Hydrogenophilus thermoluteolus: one gene and its partner. The protein of the gene in region 1 interacts with the protein of each later gene in a pairwise test. Links are inferred from orthologs where the notes say so. Each region holds a gene or a part of one and is shown in the gene's direction. Other genes may lie near its edges. The genes, in order: def and rplD.

Evidence for each region.
Region 2: the proteins of def (region 1) and rplD interact in binary tests that used the Escherichia coli proteins (3 or more experiments, as listed by UniProt). The link is inferred for Hydrogenophilus thermoluteolus from one-to-one orthologs.

What each region holds. Positions count from the first base shown.
Region 1 is NZ_AP018558.1:33,337-43,001, forward strand. What follows is about bases 2,967-5,847. They hold def (peptide deformylase), read left to right. Parts: upstream 2,967-4,095; coding sequence 4,096-4,599; downstream 4,600-5,847. Other genes in these bases: HPTL_RS00155 (LysM peptidoglycan-binding domain-containing protein), read right to left, coding at 2,967-4,045; fmt (methionyl-tRNA formyltransferase), read left to right, coding at 4,596-5,588; htpX (zinc metalloprotease HtpX), read left to right, coding at 5,578-5,847. In the rest of the region: HPTL_RS00145 (DNA topoisomerase III), read right to left, coding at 1-1,716; DNA-processing protein DprA, read right to left, coding at 1,758-2,903; more of HPTL_RS00155, read right to left, coding at 2,900-2,966; more of htpX, read left to right, coding at 5,848-6,438; HPTL_RS00175 (GtrA family protein), read right to left, coding at 6,469-6,882; HPTL_RS00180 (glycosyltransferase family 39 protein), read right to left, coding at 6,895-8,592; HPTL_RS00185 (glycosyltransferase family 2 protein), read right to left, coding at 8,589-9,620. UniProt on the Escherichia coli protein: Removes the formyl group from the N-terminal Met of newly synthesized proteins. Requires at least a dipeptide for an efficient rate of reaction. N-terminal L-methionine is a prerequisite for activity but the enzyme has broad specificity at other positions.
Region 2 is NZ_AP018558.1:428,363-437,932, forward strand. What follows is about bases 1,690-4,475. They hold rplD (50S ribosomal protein L4), read left to right. Parts: upstream 1,690-2,662; coding sequence 2,663-3,289; downstream 3,290-4,475. Other genes in these bases: rpsJ (30S ribosomal protein S10), read left to right, coding at 1,690-1,910; rplC (50S ribosomal protein L3), read left to right, coding at 2,007-2,651; rplW (50S ribosomal protein L23), read left to right, coding at 3,286-3,594; rplB (50S ribosomal protein L2), read left to right, coding at 3,597-4,424; rpsS (30S ribosomal protein S19), read left to right, coding at 4,435-4,475. Also shown: fusA (elongation factor G), read left to right, coding at 1-303; tuf (elongation factor Tu), read left to right, coding at 339-1,529; more of rpsJ, read left to right, coding at 1,599-1,689; more of rpsS, read left to right, coding at 4,476-4,710; rplV (50S ribosomal protein L22), read left to right, coding at 4,722-5,054; rpsC (30S ribosomal protein S3), read left to right, coding at 5,067-5,834; rplP (50S ribosomal protein L16), read left to right, coding at 5,812-6,228; rpmC (50S ribosomal protein L29), read left to right, coding at 6,231-6,425; rpsQ (30S ribosomal protein S17), read left to right, coding at 6,422-6,694; rplN (50S ribosomal protein L14), read left to right, coding at 6,817-7,185; rplX (50S ribosomal protein L24), read left to right, coding at 7,194-7,511; rplE (50S ribosomal protein L5), read left to right, coding at 7,522-8,061; rpsN (30S ribosomal protein S14), read left to right, coding at 8,072-8,377; rpsH (30S ribosomal protein S8), read left to right, coding at 8,388-8,783; rplF (50S ribosomal protein L6), read left to right, coding at 8,798-9,331; rplR (50S ribosomal protein L18), read left to right, coding at 9,344-9,570.

The sequences.
Region 1 (9,665 bases):
GATCCCGAGCCCTTTGAGGAGCGTCATCAGAGAAAAGGCCTTCGGAGTGGGAATGAGCTCGCGTCCGTCGCGGATCAGGTAGTGGTCCTGGATCAGCCCTTCGATGATCTGGGCGCGGGTCGCAGGCGTTCCCAGGCCACGTTCGGCCATCGCAGCGCGCAGTGCTTCATCTTCCACGAGCTTACCGGCGCTCTCCATCGCGGAAAGGAGGGTGGCTTCGGTGAAACGGGCGGGCGGTTTCGTGGTGAGGGCTTTGGCTTCGATCGCCGCAACCTTCGCAGTTTCACCAGGCAGCAACGGCGGAAGCGTCCCCGTTGCGGTTTCGTCGTCCGTTTCGCCCTGTTTGCCATAGACTTCGAGCCAGCCGGGCTGCACCAGAACTTTGCCTTCGGTTTTGAACGCGTCTTCCCCGACGCGGCTGATGCGGGTGGTGATGCGGTACTCCGCGGCAGGGTAGAAGATCGCAAGGAAGCGGCGCACCACCAGGTCGAAGAGTTTCGCTTCGGCGTCGTTGAGGTGTTTGGGGCGCTCGCCGGTGGGGATGATCGCGAAGTGGTCGGAGACTTTGCTGTTGTCGAAGATCCGTTTGTTGGGCCGCACCCAGCCGTTTGCGAGGATCTTGTCGGCGAAGGGTTGATAGGTGTCCGGCAGATGGGCGAGTGTCTCCCGCACCGTCGCGATCATGTCTTCGGGAAGCGCTTTCGCGTCGGTACGGGGGTAGGTCAGCACCTTGTGCCGTTCGTAGAGCGCTTGCGCAAGCGCCAGCGTCTGCCGCGCAGAAAAACCGAAGCGGCTGTTCGCTTCGCGTTGTAGGCTGGTGAGGTCGAACAAGAGCGGCGCCGACTGCTGGCTGGGTTTGCTGCGCTCCTCTACCGTAGCGGTTTGACCGCGACAGCGATCGACGATCGCCTGCGCTTCCTCCTCGCGCCACAGCCGGTAGGGCGTTGCGTCCGGGTCGTCCCCCTTTTGGAACGATTCGCGGAACCAGCGGCCGCGGTAGGTGCCGGAGGCGATCGCGAATTCGGCTTCAACCTCCCAGTAGGGGCGCGGGGTGAATGCGCGGATCGCCTTTTCTCGTTCGACCACCATCGCAAGCGTCGGGGTCTGTACCCGTCCCACCGGCGTGAGTTGGAAGCCACCCGATTTCGAGTTGAACGCCGTAAGCGCACGCGTGCCGTTGATCCCGATCAACCAGTCGCTCTCGGCACGCGAAATCGCGGCTTCCCGCAAACCGGTGAGCGCTTCGTGGTCGCGCAGTTCGGCAAAGGCGGCGCGAATCGCTTGCGGCGTCATCGACTGGAGCCACAGCCGTTTCACCGGCTTTTTGATTTTGCCGTAGGTGACGATGTAGTGAAAGATCAACTCCCCTTCCCGCCCGGCGTCGCACGCGTTGATCAAGCCCACCACGTCTTTGCGCTTCGCCAGGCGCAGGAGCAGTTTCAGCCGGTCTTCGCTCTTTTTGATCGGTTGCAGGTCGAAGTGGTCGGGCAGAACCGGAAGGTGGGCGAACGACCATTTGCCCCGCTTCGGTTCGACCCCTTCCGGTGCCTTGAGTTCGAGGAGGTGGCCAACGGCTGAGGAGAGCACGTAAAGGTCCGACTCATAGTAATCCTTTTGCCGCTGGAACCCACCGAGCGCCCGCGCGATGTCCTGGGCCACCGAGGGTTTCTCCGCGATGATGAGCCATTTGCCGTGTGGGGGTGTGGTGTCGTTCATGATGAATGGGTTTCCTGATGATGGGTTCGTTCGCGTTGGGTTTAGGAGAGGCGTTGGTAGCAGTCACCCGGGAGTTTCGCAACCCGCCCTTCGAGCTCCCATTCCAGGAGCCGGGCGCTTACTTCGCTGCTGGAAAGCCCCGTTCGCGCGACGAGCGCGTCGAACGGCACCGGGTCGAAACCCAGCGCCTGCCAGAGGGGGTCGTCCCGGTGTGTTGATTCCGGTTGCTGGGTGCGCTGCCGAGCAGACGCACCGACCCCGACTGCTTCGCCGTTGCCAGCCGCTGTGTCGGAAGGATGGGCGGTAAAGGGCAGCGGCGGGGTTTGCCATCGCCACTCTTCAAGGATATCTTCGACACACTCGACCAGTTTCGCCCCGTCCCGGATCAGGCGGTGACACCCTTTCGCCAAAGGGTTGTGGATCGAGCCGGGAATCGCGAAGACGTCGCGCCCCAGTTCCGCCGCAAGCCGCGCGGTGATGAGCGAGCCGCTATTGACCGCGGCTTCGACGACGAGCGTCCCGCGGGCGAGTGCCGCGATCAACCGGTTGCGCCGGGGGAAGTGGTGCGGCAGCGCCGGGGTGCCGAGTGGAAATTCGCTGACGATCGCGCCGTGTTGCGCGATGCGCTGCGCCAGTTGGCGATGCGCGGCGGGATAGACGCGATCGGCACCGGTGCCGATCACCGCGACGGTGCGGGCAATCGCCCCTTCGTGCGCCGCGGCGTCGATCCCCTGCGCGAGGCCACTCACCACGGTGACGCCCGCTTGCGCGAGCGCTTCGGCGAACGCGCGCGCGGTGGCTTTGCCCGCTGCGGTGGCCCGCCGGGCGCCGACGATCGCGAGCGCGTCGCCGTTCAGCAACGCCGGGTTGCCGACAACAAAGAGGACGAGCGGCGGGTCAGCCAGATCGAGGAGCGTTTTCGGGTACCCGGGCGAGGTGAGGGTGAGCAAATGGTGGTTGGGTTGCGCCAGCCACGCGAGCGCCGCGTCAAGGAGCGCTTCCGCGGGCGGCGTTGCAAGCGCTGCCGCAATCGCTTCGCCCAGTTCGGCGGCTACCCGCGAACGCGGCTGCGCGAGCACCTCTTCCGGTAACCCGTAGCGCGCCAGCAGCAGTCGCAGGTTTGCCGCGGTGAGCTTGGGGTTGAGCGTGAGGGTGAGCCAGGCACGGGCTTCTTCGAGCGACGTCATGGCGCGCGCGCGCGGTCTCCCAAACGGACGGAATCGGTGGTTTCGAGCACCAGCGCGTAGGCTAAGTGCGGGAAGGTGCGAAAGACCATCGCAACGCCGTACCGTTTAGGGGGTAACGGCACCGGTTGCTTCGTTTCGGGGTCGGTAATCGCACCCCGGTCACGCCAGAGCGCAACGACATGGCCGCGTTCGAGCCCTTCGTTTTCACCGGCATCGAGCAAGACGACCTCGTACGCGCCGCTTTCCGGCGCCTCACGCCAAAAACGGACCACTTCGGCGTCGAGGTCGGGGTCCGGCGCGTGCGGGACGAAATTGGTCAGCGGCTCGGGTTCGGGAACGAGCACGCGGTCCCCCGCACGAATCTCTGCGACCGTTTTGGTGAGCGTGAGCACGGCACCTTGGCGGGGATCGTCACCGAACGCGACTTCGGCTTCACCCAAATAGCGCGCCTCGAAGCCGAGCAGGGTCTTGCCGTCGCGCCGGGTGATCGGCTCAGCGGGGCGAAAGAGTTGCACGCGGCGCGCCCCATCGGGAACCCCGACGGCGAACGCCCGGTCGAAGAGTCCCGCGAGCGTCCGTCCCTCTTCGAAACCGATTACGCGCCCGGCCTTTTCGAGTTCGCGTTGTGTCACGACCAAGGGACGAGTGAGGAAGGGATTGACCGCAGCGAGCGGAAGCGTCGGGATCGCGGCTTCGAGCGGCGCGTGACGAAGCGACGGGAAACGCTTTTCATAAAGCAGCGGCTGCGCGATGTGCAGGCGCAATTGCCTGCGGTCGAGCAACAATTTTTGGCCCGGATAGATGAGATGGGGATTGGCGATCGCTTCCCGATTCATGCCCCAGAGTGTCGGCCATTGCCAAGGATCGTCGAGGTAGCGGCGGGCGATTCCCCACAGCGTGTCGCCACGCTGGACGGTATAGAGCTCCGGCGCGTCGGCGCGCAGTGTGAGGGGCGGTGTGGCAGGGCGCTCATGATGCTGTTGGACTGCGGGCGCGGCTGTAGGGGCGGCTACGGGGCGCGCGCCTGCCTCCCCCGTCTGCGCGCGCACGAACGCGGGTGGCGCTACCAGCGCCAATGCGGTGACCAACTGCGCGTAACGCTTTATAATGCCAACCATTCCTGTCCTTTGCGCCCGTTTCATCGCGCTCATTCTAAAACAATTTTTTCTTGAGGCAATAGGAAGACCCAACGATGGCTCTGCTACCGATCCTCCATTACCCCGATCCCCGCTTGCACCGCAAAGCGGAAGCGGTGGAGCATGTTACGCCGGAGATCCGGCAACTGGCAGCCGATATGGCCGAAACGATGTACGAAGCGAACGGCATCGGCCTTGCGGCAACTCAGGTCAATGTCCTCAAACGGGTGATCGTCGTCGATGTCAGCGAAACGCGCGATCAGCTGCAGACTTTCATCAACCCGGAGATCGTTGCGAAAGACGGCGAAGTGGTCAGCGAAGAGGGGTGCCTTTCGGTCCCGGGTATCTACGACAAAGTGAAGCGTGCCGAGCGGGTCACCGTGCGGGCGCTCACGCTCGACGGCGAGACGGTCGAATTCGACGCCGAAGGGCTGCTCGCGGTCTGCATCCAGCACGAGATCGACCACCTCGACGGCAAAGTGTTCGTCGATTACCTCTCTCCGCTCAAGCAGTCGCGGATCAAAGCGAAGCTCGCCAAGCGCGCTCGGATCACGGCATGACGCGGGATTCCGGTGCCCGAATCGAGCGGGTGGCATTTGCCGGGACGCCCGAATTCGCGGCGCGCGCGTTGCACGCGATCGTCGCAGCCGGGTATGCGGTACCGCTCGTGCTTACCCAGCCCGACCGACCTGCCGGACGGGGGATGAAGCCGACGGCGAGTCCGGTGAAACGGATCGCGCAGGAAGCGGGGGTGCCGGTTTGGCAGCCCGTGACCCTCAAAACGCCGCAAGCGTGGGGGGCGCTCGTTGCCGAACCGCCCCCCGACGTCTTGGTGGTGGCAGCCTACGGGTTGATTCTGCCGCGGGCAGTACTGGAATGGCCGCGGTATGGCGCAGTGAATTTGCACGCGTCGTTGCTGCCGCGTTGGCGTGGGGCGGCGCCGATCCAGCGTGCGATCGAAGCAGGCGACGCCGTGACCGGCATCACGGTGATGCAGATGGACGAGGGGCTCGATACCGGCCCGATGATCGCACGGTACGAACTGGCGATCGCACCAGATGAGACCGGCGGGTCGTTGCACGACAAACTGGCCGTACTTGCGGCACAGGCGATCCTCGACGTCTTACCCGATTTGCCGCAGCGTCTGGCCGCGGCAGAGCCGCAGCCCGATGTAGGCGTGACCTACGCCCACAAAATCGATCCCGCCGAACGGCAACTCGATTGGCAACAACCTGCCCCGCTTCTCGAACGCAAAATCCGCGCATTCGATCCCTACCCGGGGACGCAGACGCGCTGGCGGGGACAGCCGCTCAAGGTGTGGCGCGCAGTGGTGGCGCCTGACGCGGCGGAGGTTTCCCCTGGAACGGTGGTGGCGGTCGATCCGGCGCGTGGGGTTCGGGTCGCGTGCGGCGAAGGGAGCTTGTGGCTTACCGAGCTGCAGCGTGCGGGCGGCAAACGGCTGCCCGCAACGGAATTTTTGCGCGGTGCGGCGGTCGAAGCGGGCGAAAAGCTCGGAATGGGTGATGAGGAGGATGACGATGTTCGGTAACTGGTTGAAGACCGGATTGTTGATGGCGGCGATCGTCGCGCTCTTCGGCGTGGTGGGCGCGGTGATCGGCGGGCAGCAAGGGATGCTCATTGCGCTTCTTTTCGGCGGGCTCACCAACCTCTGGGCCTACTGGTTTTCCGACAAAATGGTCCTTTCGATGTACCACGCGCAGGAGGTGGACGAGCTCACCTCTCCCTACCTCTTCCGCATGGTGCGGGAATTGGCGCAGCGCGCCGGGATTCCGATGCCGAAGGTCTATATCATCCCGGAAGCGCAACCCAACGCGTTTGCCACCGGGCGCAACCCTGAGCACGCGGCCGTTGCGGTCACGACCGGTATTCTCGAACTGCTGAACGAACGGGAGCTGCGCGGGGTGCTCGCGCACGAGCTGGCGCACATCAAGAACCGCGACATCCTCATCTCGACGATGAGTGCCACCGTGGCCGGTGCGATCTCGGCGCTCGCGAACTTCGGGATGTTCTTTGGCGGCCGTGACGAAAACGGCCAGCCGACGAACCCGATCCTGCTGCTCTTGGTCGTGCTGCTGGCGCCGATTGCAGCGATGATCATCCAGATGGCGATTTCGCGTACCCGGGAATTTGGCGCCGACGCCGGTGGTGCGGCGATCAGCGGCGATCCGTTGGCGTTGGCGTCGGCCTTGGCGAAGATCGAAGCGTACGTACAGGGCATTCCGCTACCCACGGCGGAGATGCACCCGGAAACGGCGCAGATGATGATCGCGAACCCGTTGCGTGGCGGTGGCGTGATGCGGCTCTTTGCGACCCACCCCTCGACCGAGGAGCGGATCGCGCGGCTCCAAGCGATCGCACGGCAGATGGGGCAGGTCTGAAGCAGGTGGAAAAGGGGCAAATGGAGACCGTCAGCGACGAAAAGTCCAGAGGCGGTTGGCCGCGTAGTGCCAGAAGAAGAGGGTTGCGGTCACTGCAACCTGTGCGGCGAGGTAGGGAAAGTGGGCAACCGCCGTCGCGAGAAAGATCAACCCGGTGTTGAGGCCCCACCCGCTTGCGGCAACCAGCAGAAACTTAATCAGCGCTTCGCGGTGGCGGCTCTGGGTTTCGGGAAAGGCCCAACGCCGCGCCAACAGGTAATTGACGAGCGCGCCAACGACAAACCCGACAGCGGTGCCCTCGGTCGGCGTGCGGTGCGCCCATTCGACCAGCGTGATCAATACCGCGTAGTGAGCCGCGGTGCCAAACAGACTGGCGAAGGCGAAGTGGGTGATGCGTTTCAGGTTCGGGGGTAAGCTGTGCATCATCGAAACCGTTCGTGTCACCCGAAGCATCGCTTATGGGATTGGCGTGGTGAAGGGGCGGTCTTGACGCACCGCTTTGAGGACCGCCAGGGTTACGCCGCGGCGGTCGACCGTCGCGATCGTTTTGCCGTCGAGCACATAGTGGCAGTTGTCGTGGGTGGTGGAGAGAAAGAGGTCAGCGTCGTCCCAATCATCGACGATCACCACGTTTGGCGGTAACCACGGTTCGATCTGAAACCCTTCGCCGCAATAGGCGAGGTTGGCGACCGTACCGGGAGGTTGCTGGGCCAGCCAAGCTTCGATCGCTGGGATCAAGGCGCGCGTGGCGTCACTCCAGTAGTCGGTTTCCCATGCAATTTCAGCCTTTTCGAGGCCGCCAGCAAGGGTGTTGTAATAGACGTGTTCGTAAGGGTGGAGGGTGGCATTCACCCAGGCGACCCAGAAGAGGTTCGCGCACCCCACAAGCGCTACGCCAGCCATTAGAACGCGGCGAGAACCGTGGGCCTTGCCAAGCGCTTCGCTTAGCGCAGCCCACCCGGCGGCCGAAAGGACCAGCAGCCAAGGAACGAGGAAGAGGAAATGGCGGATACCGTTGTAGAGCGGCGGACGTGTGGCGATAACATAGGCGAGTACGAAACACGCCGCAAAGACCACGACCCGCATGCGCGCTCGCCGTTTTACTGCGAATCGGCTTAGGTTTTTGCAACCGTAAACGCCAAAAAACCAAAGAAGCAAGCCAAGCAATACGCCTTCAGGCAGACGGACCAGCAAGTAGCGAAGCAGGTAAAAGCGGCTGACTTGGCTATTGAGTAGGCGCTCCCCGTCTTCCCAGGTATAGATATCGAACGCGAAATGGGAGAATTTGGTGAGCGCCAGCCAGAGGTGGTCCCAGCCCATGACGCTCCACGGCCAGGCAAACGCGGTAATCGCCAGCGCAACCGCACACCCGGGGAGCAGCGACCCGAGCCAGTCAGGGATCCGGTGTGCGAGTGTTCGCAGCCTCGTGCCCCACGGCGGGTTGTCGCTGAAAAACCCATCGGCTGGCGGGGTTTCGGCGCAGGGGCGTGGCCAGAGGGTGTTGATCACGAGCCCGGCAGCGAGAAAGAAGGGGATGAGCACGGCGCCGACGCGGATGCCGAGGGCGATCCCCGTGGCGAACCCCCAGAGGAGCACGTGGCGGAGCGCCAGTCGCTCCGGGTGGTCCGCCAGACGTACGGTGTAGTAGAGCGCCCAGACCATCGCCGCAGCAAACGGAATATCCTTGGTGTGGGTGAAGATCGCGCCCCAGAACGGTCCGGTTAGCAGGGTAAGCGCAAGGGCGATCACTTCGCCCGTTTTGCCGGCAACGAGCCGAGCCAGCCGCGCCGTGCCCCAGAGCGCCAGGAGGCCAAAGGTTGCGGTGAGGAGGTGGCGCCACGGCCACCATTCCCAGCCGAACGCGCGTGTTCCCGCCGCAGCGATGAGGTCGAAGAGCCCGCCGTAGAGATAGAGATTGCTGAACGAGAGGAAGGTCTTGTCGGTGGTGCCCGAAAGCCAGAAATCCCAGAGGAGCTCGCCGTAGGTGTGCTGTACCCATTCGTCGTTGCTGGGGGTATGGCGGTTGTAGCCTTCGACGACGAAGGCGAGCGCCACCACCCAGAGCACAACGCGCGCGATCCGAATGGGTGAGAAGTGGTCGAGCTGTAAGCGCGCTCCCCCGCGCCCCAAGGCGTTACTCAGCGCGCCCATCATCTGGGTTCAGGTTGTTCCGGCTGCGCCGCAAAGCCGGCGCTGGGTGCGACGCCCGGGTCGGGGAGATTCGCGACTTCGCCCACCAGATAGAGCGGGCGCCGTTTCACTTCTTCGAAGACGCGTCCCAGATACTCACCCAGGACACCGAGGCTGATCAGTTGCACCCCGGAGAGAAAGAGGATCGCCACCATGATCGAGGCGTATCCCGGAACGTCGCGCCCGAAGACGAGGGTACGAACGATGAGGTAGAGCCCGTAGCTTCCCGAGAGTAGGGCAACAAACGCGCCGATGCTCGACCAGATGTGCAGCGGCAGCGTGGTGAAAGAGACGAGGCCGTCGATCGCGTACCGCCACAGTTTGCGCAGCGACCACGCGGAACGGCCTGCGTGGCGCGCTGCAGGTCGAAACGGGAGCGTCTGGTGGGTGAAACCAACCCAGTTCGCCAACCCTTTGAGGAAACGTTTGCGCTCCGGAAGCGCGTTAAGGGCTGCGACCACCCGACGGTCGAGCAGCCGGAAATCGCCGCCGCCGGGGGTGAGCGCGACCTCGGAGATCGCTTGATAGAGGCGGTAGAAGAGTCGTGTGAGCGAGCGGCGCCACAGCGGGTCGGTCTCCCGGTCGGTGCGTACCGCGGTGACGACCTGAGCTCCTTGTTGCCACAGTGCGACCATCTGCGGGATCAATTCCGGGGGGTGTTGCAGGTCGGCGTCGAGGATCACGACCGCCTGACCGCGCGCGGCATGCAGTCCGGCGGCCATCGCCGCCTCTTTGCCGAAATTGCGTGCAAAACGGATCCCTTTGACGCGGCGATCGCGCGCGGTGAGACCGACGATTCCCTGCCAACTGGCGTCGCGACTCCCGTCGTCGACCAAAAGGATCTCCCAGCGATCCGGTTCGGGTTCCTGTGACGCTGCGTTTTCAAGTAGAGCGACAGCTGCGTCGAGCGCGGCGCTCAGGCGTTCATAGAGAAGCGGTAGGCCGTCTGCTTCGTTGTAAACAGGGACGATGGCAGAGAGAAGCGGTGTCATCTTACGGTAGACTCAGCACACGAACAAAGAGGGGTTTGCCCAGCC
Region 2 (9,570 bases), 390 kb from region 1 along the record:
ATGAAGAAGGCCGATCCGGTGTTGCTCGAGCCGATGATGGCGGTCGAAGTCGAAACACCGGAAGAGTTCATGGGTAACGTGATGGGTGACCTTTCGGCACGCCGGGGCATCGTCCAAGGGATGGACGATTTGCCGGGTGGGATGAAGGTGATCCGCGCCGAGGTGCCGCTTGCCGAAATGTTCGGCTACGCAACGCAACTGCGGTCGCTCACCCAAGGTCGTGCTACCTACTCGATGGAGTTCAAGCATTACGCTGAAGCACCGCGTAACGTTGCCGAAGCGGTGATCAATGCGCGCAAATGATCGATGGTGACCATCTTTTGAAGGAGTGAAACGAAATGGCCAAGGCAAAATTCGAGCGGACGAAGCCGCACGTCAATGTGGGGACGATTGGGCACGTGGACCACGGCAAGACGACGCTGACGGCGGCGATCACCACGGTGCTGGCGAAGCACTTTGGTGGTGAAGCGAAGAAATACGACGACATCGACGCGGCGCCGGAAGAAAAAGCGCGTGGGATCACGATCAACACCGCGCACGTCGAATACGAAACCGCGAACCGTCACTACGCGCACGTCGACTGCCCGGGGCACGCCGACTACGTCAAGAACATGATCACGGGTGCGGCGCAGATGGACGGCGCGATTCTCGTGGTCTCGGCTGCTGACGGCCCGATGCCGCAAACGCGCGAACACATCCTGTTGGCGCGTCAGGTCGGTGTACCCTACATCATCGTCTTCCTCAACAAATGCGACATGGTGGACGACCCGGAACTTCTCGAACTCGTCGAAATGGAAGTTCGGGACCTGCTCAATCAGTACGGCTTTCCGGGTGACGACACCCCGATCATCAAAGGCTCGGCGCTCAAAGCGCTCGAAGGCGACCAGAGCGAAATCGGCGAGCCGGCGATCCTCAAACTGGCTGAGACGCTCGACAGCTACATCCCGACGCCGGAGCGCGACATCGACAAACCGTTCCTGCTCCCGATCGAAGACGTCTTCTCGATCTCGGGTCGCGGAACCGTCGTGACCGGCCGTGTCGAACGCGGCACCGTCAAAGTCGGCGACGAAGTCGAAATCGTCGGCCTGCGTCCGACGCAAAAGACCACCGTCACGGGCGTCGAAATGTTCCGCAAACTGCTCGACGAAGGGCGTGCGGGTGACAACGTCGGGGTGCTGCTGCGCGGAACCAAACGCGAAGAAGTCGAACGGGGTCAAGTGCTCGCCAAACCGGGCACCATCACCCCGCACACCCACTTCGAATGCGAAGTGTACGTGCTCACCAAAGAAGAAGGGGGCCGTCACACCCCGTTCTTCTCCAACTACCGTCCGCAGTTCTACTTCCGTACCACCGACGTCACGGGGTCGATCGAACTGCCGGAAGGGGTGGAAATGGTGATGCCGGGTGACAACGTCAAACTCACGGTGAAACTCATTGCACCGATCGCGATGGAAGAAGGTCTGCGCTTTGCGATCCGCGAAGGCGGCCGTACCGTGGGTGCCGGCGTCGTCTCCAAAATCATCGAGTGATCGATTTGTGATATGATTCGTGCCCTCGCATCTGCGAGGGCCTTTCTTTTGTTCTTTGAGGATATCGAGATGAAAACGCAAAAGATCCGGATTCGCCTCAAGGCGTTCGATTACCGGTTGATCGACCTTTCCGCGGCGCAAATCGTCGATGCGGTCAAGCGCACGGGCGCGGTCGTTCGTGGTCCCGTTCCGCTGCCAACCAAAATCGAACGCTACAACGTGTTGCGCTCTCCGCACGTCAATAAAAAGTCGATGGATCAGTTCGAGATTCGTACCCACCATCGCTTGCTCGATATCGTAGACCCAACGGACAAGACCGTCGACGCGCTTTCGAAGCTCGACCTTCCTGCCGGGGTTGACGTCGATATCAAATTGCTCTAAGCATAACCATTTTTGTGCTACAATGCTGCGTTCATCCGACGCAGCTTTTGTGTTTTGGTAACCTCCGGTCAATCGTAACCGGAATAGGAGATAAAAATGAGTCTTGGCCTTGTTGCACGCAAGGTCGGCATGACCCGCATTTTTACCGAGGACGGGCAGAGTATTCCCGTAACGGTATTGGCGGCTGCCGGCAATCGCGTTGTTCAGATCAAGTCTCCCGAAACCGACGGCTATGCAGCCGTGCAAGTGGGTTTCGGGGAGCGTCGCCCCATTCGGGTCACGAAACCGCTCGCAGGTCATTTTGCCAAGGCGGGTGTCACTCCGGCTAAGGTACTCCGCGAATTTCGTGTCGACCCGGCTGAACTCGAGCAGTTCAAGCCCGGTGACACCCTTTCGGTCGAACGCTTCCAGGTCGGGCAAAAGGTCGATGTTACCGGCCGCTCGATCGGGAAAGGGTTTGCAGGTGCGATCAAGCGACACAACTTCAGTTCGAACCGCGCGTCGCACGGCAACTCGATTACCACCAATGCACCGGGTTCGATCGGTATGGCGCAAGACCCGGGTCGCGTCTTCCCGGGTAAGCGGATGGCGGGGCATCTGGGTGACGAAACCGTCACGGTGCAAAACCTGGAAGTGGTGCGGGTCGATGCCGAGCGTCAACTCATCTGGGTCAAGGGGGCGGTCCCTGGCGCGAAAGGTCGCGAGGTGATCGTTCGTCCCGCAGTGAAGGCCAAAGGCTAAGCGAGGCGACGATGGAATTGAAACTACTCGATACGAATGGTCAAGAGGCAGGCGCAGTGACCGTCTCGGACCAGCTTTTTGGTCGCGAATTCAACGAGCCGCTCGTCCATCAGGTCGTGGTGGCGTACATGGCCAATGCGCGTCGGGGCACGCGGGCGCAAAAAGACCGTTCGCAAGTGAAACACTCCACACGCAAGCCCTGGCGGCAAAAGGGTACCGGCCGTGCGCGTGCCGGGATGACCTCGAGCCCGTTGTGGCGTGGAGGTGGGAAGGTTTTCCCGAGTACTCCGGACGAAAATTTTTCTCATAAAGTCAACCGGAAGATGTACCGCGCTGCGATGGCGTCGATTTTGTCGGAATTGGCGCGCCAGGGGCGGCTTGCGGTTGTCGATGGTTTCGATGTCTCGGCTCCGAAGACCAAGCTGGTCGTCGAAAAGCTCAGGGCGATGGGGGTCTATGATCGCAATGTCCTCCTTGTCACCGAACAGCTCAGCGAAAACCTGCTGTTGGGTAGCCGTAATTTGAAGAACGTGTTGGCGCTGGAAGCGCACGAGGTCGATCCGGTCGCGCTGGTTCATTTCGACTTGGTGTTGGTGACCAAGGGCGCCCTCGAAAAATTCCAGGAGATGTGGCAATGAGTGCGCTCAAGGAACGCCATTATCAGGTACTGCTGGCACCGGTGATTTCCGAAAAATCGACGATGCTGGCTGAGACGCGCAATACCGTCGTCTTTCGGGTAGCGCCTGATGCAGAAAAGCACGAAATCAAAGCGGCTGTGGAAGGCCTCTTCAACGTTCGGGTGCAAGGGGTGCGCGTCGTCAATGTGAAAGGCAAGGTGAAGCGTTTCGGCCGTTTTGCTGGTCGCCGCGCCAATGTTCGTAAGGCTTACGTGACGCTCGAGCCCGGTCAAGAGCTCGATTTCGTCATGGGTGGGAGTGCGTAATCATGCCGATCGTCAAGCTGAAACCAACCTCTCCGGGTCGGCGCCACGTCGTCAAAGTGGTCCATCCGCATCTGCACAAAGGTGAGCCGTACGCACCGCTCGTCGAAGCACAAACACGCAAAGCGGGCCGCAACAATGTCGGTCGCATCACCACCCGGCACAAAGGGGGTGGTCACAAACGCCATTATCGGATCATCGATTTCCGTCGCAATAAAGACGGCATTCCTGCCAAAGTCGAACGGATCGAATACGATCCCAACCGTACGGCGCACATTGCACTGATTTGTTACACCGACGGCGAACGTCGCTACATTCTCGCCCCCAAGGGACTCGAAGCGGGGATGGTGGTCGAAAGTGGCCCGCAGGCCCCGATTCGTGTCGGAAATGCGCTCCCGTTGCGTTCGATCCCAGTTGGGACCACGATTCACAACATCGAACTTCAGCCCGGTAAGGGTGGGCAGTTGGCCCGCGCTGCGGGCGCTTCCGCGATGCTGGTCGGTCGCGACGGTGGCTATGCTCAGATCCGCCTCCGTTCCGGTGAAGTGCGTCGCGTCCCGATGGAGTGCCGTGCCACGATCGGCGAGGTCTCCAACAGTGAGCACAACCTGGAGAAACTGGGCAAAGCCGGGGCCTCGCGCTGGCGCGGGATCCGTCCGACCGTCCGTGGTGTTGCGATGAACCCGATCGATCACCCGCATGGTGGTGGTGAAGGCCGTACGGGTACGGGTGGGCCTCCCGTCAGCCCATGGGGTTGGCAGACCAAAGGGTATCGGACGCGTAAGAACAAGCGTACGGACGGCATGATCATTCAAAGCCGTCATAAACGGTAAGGGGTAAGCAATGGCACGTTCAGTGAAGAAAGGGCCTTTCGTCGACGCCCACCTCCTCAAAAAGGTCGAGGCGGCGCGCGCGAAAAGCGACAAGCGGCCGATCAAAACCTGGTCGCGTCGCTCGACGATCCTGCCGGAATTCATCGGGTTGACCTTTGCGGTGCATAACGGTCGGCAACACGTTCCGGTTTTCGTCACCGAAGCGATGGTCGGCCACAAGTTGGGTGAATTCTCCTTCACCCGTACCTTCAAAGGGCACGCAGCCGGTAAGAAGGCGAAACGGTAAGGAGCGAAGCGATGAAAACCACACGAGCAGTGATTCGCGGCGTGCGCCTTTCGCCACAAAAAGGCCGCCTGGTTGCCGACGTGATTCGCGGCAAGCCCGTTGCCGAGGCGCTCAACATCCTCGAGTTCATGCCTCAGAAAGGGGCGAAGATCATCAAAAAAGCGTTGCTTTCGGCGATTGCCAACGCCGAGCACAACGATGGCGCCGACATCGACGCCCTCAAAGTGGTCCGCATCCACGTCGAGAAAGGCTTTGTGTTGAAGCGCTTCGCTGCGCGCGCCAAAGGGCGCGGGACTCGGATCTTGAAGCCGACGTCGCATATCTATGTGACCGTGGGCGAGTAAGGAGAAGCATCGATGGGACAGAAGATTCATCCAACCGGCTTTCGCCTCGCGGTCACGCGCGATTGGGTCTCGCGTTGGTATGCGCCGAGTAAAGCGTTTGCACCGACGCTCCAAGCCGACGTCGCGCTGCGCCGCTATCTCAAAGAGCGTCTCAAGCATGCGGCAGTGAGCCGGATCGTGATCGAGCGCCCGGCCAAAGCGGCAAAAATCACGATTCATACCGCTCGCCCAGGGGTTGTGATCGGCAAGAAAGGCGAGGACATCGAAAAGCTGCGTCAAGAGGTTTCCGAACGCTTGGGTATTCCTGCCCAGGTCTCGATCGAAGAGGTGCGCAAGCCGGAACTCGACGCGCAATTGGTCGCCGAGTCGATCGCCAATCAGCTCGAAAAGAGGATCCAGTTCCGCCGAGCGATGAAGCGCGCGATGCAAAGCGCGATGCGCTTGGGCGCCAAGGGGATCAAGGTGATGACCTCGGGGCGACTGAACGGGGCGGAGATTGCCCGTTCGGAATGGTATCGCGAGGGTCGTGTGCCGCTGCACACGTTGCGCGCCGACATCGATTACGGATTTGCGGAAGCGCGTACCACCTATGGGGTGATTGGCGTCAAGGTATGGATTTACAAAGGGGACGTGCTCAATCGTAACCAGTCGCCCGTTGCGGCGTCCTCTGAAGAACCGCGCAAATCGCGCCGTGCTACACGGGAAAACACGCGTCGTGCTCGGGCTGGCCGCGCGTCGGCAAAATCGGGAGTGAACCATGCTGCAACCGAAACGAACTAAGTATCGTAAGGTCCAGAAAGGGCGCAACAAAGGGATCGCTACGCGCGGGACCGAGGTCTCGTTCGGAGAGTTCGGTTTGAAAGCCGTTGGGCGTGGTCGCCTTACGGCACGTCAGATCGAAGCGGCACGTCGCGCGATGACCCGCCACATCAAACGGGGTGGTCGCATCTGGATCCGAGTCTTTCCGGACAAGCCAATCACGCAAAAACCGGCAGAGGTTCGGATGGGTAGCGGTAAAGGGAACCCCGAGTATTGGGTTGCGGAGATCCAACCGGGCAAAGTCCTCTATGAGATGGCCGGGGTCAGTGAAGAGTTGGCGCGTGAAGCGTTTCGCCTTGCCGCAGCGAAGTTGCCGTTCCGGACGATCGTCGTAACCCGACGGTTGGGGAGCTAAACATGAAAGCAAAGGATTTGAGAGAGAAATCGGTAGCCGAATTGAAAGAGGAGTTGCTGTCGTTGCGTAAAGCGCAATTCTCTTTGCGGATGCAGCTTGCAACACAGCAGCTCAGCAATACGGCGCAGATGCGCGCAGTGAAACGGGATATCGCGCGCGTCAAAACCGTGCTGGCAGAGAAAGGGGTACGGACATGACCGGGAATCAAGGGGAAAAAAACCGTCGCCGGTTGCAAGGGAAGGTGATTTCCACGGCCAGGCAGAAGACGGTGACGGTGTTGGTCGAACGCCGTGAAGCGCACCCGCTCTATGGCAAATATGTGACCAAATCGCGCAAGTTTCACGCCCATTGTGAAGATCCCAACGTGGCGCTGAACGATGTCGTCGAAATCGTCGAATCGCGCCCAATCTCCAAAACCAAGAGTTGGGTTGTTTCGCGAATCGTCACGAAAGCGGGTTTGGTGTAAGGTCTTGGCAAAATTCCGCAGCGACAGTATAATTGATGATTCTGGTTGTGCGCCCCGCGTGAGCGGGGCGTCTTGTTCCCAGTCCAATACTGTCCGCATTGCGGTATAAGTTGGAGTCAAAGATGATTCAAATGCAGACCCTTCTCGAGGTCGCCGACAACAGTGGCGCGCGCAAGGTGATGTGCATCAAGGTTTTGGGTGGTTCGAAGCGCCGCTATGCCAACGTGGGCGACATTATCAAAGTCTCGGTCAAAGACGCGGCGCCACGTGGTCGTGTGAAAAAAGGCGACGTGTATAACGCTGTGGTCGTGCGCACGGCAAAAGGGGTTCGCCGTCCGGACGGTTCGCTCGTCAAGTTCGACGAAAACGCAGCTGTGCTCCTGAACAATAAATTGGAGCCGATCGGAACGCGTATCTTCGGCCCGGTGACGCGTGAATTGCGTACCGAGCAGTTCATGAAAATCGTTTCGTTGGCTCCCGAAGTGATCTGAGGTGTGCCATGCAGAAGATTCGGAAAGGTGACGAAGTCATCGTCATCGCAGGAAAAGACAAGGGACGCCGTGGCGTGGTCCAGAAGCGCGTCGGTGCAGACCGTGTCGTCGTCGCAGGCATCAATGTCGTCAAAAAACATGTGCGCCCAAATCCGTTGAAAGGTGAGCCGGGCGGGATCGTACCGAAAGAGATGCCCATCCATATCTCGAACGTGATGCTGTTCAATCCCAAAACTCAGAAAGGGGATCGGGTTGGCATCAAGATTCTGGAAGATGGTCGTAAGGTGCGGTTTTTCAAGAGCACCGGTGACCTGGTAGAAGCGTGAGGACACGACGATGGCACGGTTGTTGAAGCAATATCAAGAAGAGGTGGTTCCCGCGCTGATGGCCCGCTTTGGCTATCGCTCGGTGATGGAGGTGCCGCGCATCGTGAAGATCACCCTCAATATGGGGGTAGGTGAAGCGGTTGCCGACAAGAAGGTGCTCGAAAACGCGATGAACGATCTGGCGAAGATCGCCGGGCAAAAGCCGGTGATCACGCGGGCGCGGAAGTCCGTGGCTGGCTTCAAGATTCGCGAAGGCTATCCCATTGGCTGTAAGGTCACCTTGCGCGGTGTGCGCGCGTACGAATTCCTGGATCGGCTGATTACGATCGCGCTCCCGCGCGTACGCGACTTCCGCGGAGTCGGCGGCAAAGGGTTCGACGGTCGTGGCAATTTCAACCTTGGGGTTCGTGAGCAGATCATTTTCCCTGAAATCGAATACGACAAGGTGGACGCCGTTCGTGGTCTGAACATCACGATCACGACGACCGCAAAGACCGATGAAGAGGGCCGGGCGCTTTTGGAAGCGTTCCGTTTCCCGTTCCGGACGTAAGGGTACGAGTATGGCTAAGAAATCGATGATCAACCGCGAAAAGAAGCGGGAAGCGCTGGTGGCGAAATACGCGAAGAAGCGCGCGGAATTGTTGGCGATCATTAACGATCAGTCATTGCCCCTCGAGGAGCGTATGGCTGCGCGTCTGAAGTTGCAGCAGTTGCCGCGTAACGCCAGTCCGGTACGTTTGCGCAATCGTTGTGCGTTGACGGGTCGCCCGCGTGGGACGTTCCGTAAATTCGGGTTGTGCCGTAATCAGTTGCGTGAACTGGCGTTCACGGGTCAGATTCCGGGCATGACCAAGTCGAGCTGGTAAGGAGAGCGCGATGAGTATGACCGATCCCATCGCCGATATGCTGACGCGTATCCGCAATGCGCAAATGGTGCAAAAAAGTCATGTCGAAGTGCCGCATTCCAAATTGAAAGAGGCGGTGGCGAAGGTGTTGCACGACGAAGGCTATATCGCTGGATACGAAGTCCTGCGCAATGGTCCGAAAGCAACCTTGAAAGTGGCGCTGAAGTACTATGCAGGCCGCCCGGTGATCGATCGCATCGAGCGCGTTTCCCGCCCCGGTTTGCGGATCTATCGCGGCGCCGATGAATTGCCGAAGGTTCAGAATGGCTTGGGTATCGCGATCGTTTCGACGCCCAAGGGCGTGATGAGCGACCGTGAAGCACGCAAAGCGCGCGTTGGCGGTGAAGTGCTCTGCATCGTCGCTTAACGGGGGAAGAGAAGATGTCTCGAATCGCGAAACAACCGGTCGTATTGCCCAAAGGTGTGGAAGTCACCGTGAGCGGTGACCTGGTGCGGGCCAAAGGTCCTCTGGGGCAACTGGAGATGAAAGTGCATCCTGCGGTGGCGATCGAAGTCGCCGACGGGGTTGCGCGGGTGCAGCCGAAAACCGATGTCGTTCGCAGCGCCATGTACGCAGGGACGATGCGTGCGCTTCTGGCCAATATGGTCAAAGGGGTTTCTGAAGGCTTCGAACGCCGTTTGCAACTCGTCGGGGTTGGGTACCGAGCACAAGCGCAAGGCAAACAGATCCAATTGTCGCTCGGGTTTTCTCATCCTGTGATCCACGCTTTGCCCGACGGGGTCAAGGCTGAGACGCCTTCACAAACGGAAATCGTCCTCAAAGGGATCGACAAGCAGTTGGTGGGTCAGGAAGCGGCCAAAATCCGTGCTTACCGTCCGCCAGAGCCCTATAAGGGCAAAGGGGTTCGCTATGCTGGCGAACAGGTGATCCTGAAAGAGACGAAGAAGAAATAAGGTGGTTAGACCATGAACAAGAGACTTGCACGTTTGCGCCGCGCCCGCAAAACCCGGGCCAAAATTGCGCAACTGAAGAAAATTCGTCTGGTAGTCTATCGCTCCAACGCGCACATGTATGCCCAGATCACCACGCCGGATGGAGCGAAGGTGCTCGCTGCCGCTTCGACGCTCTCGAAAGCGCTGCGTGAACAAGTAAAGAACGGCGGGAACGTCGCAGCCGCTGCATTGGTCGGCAA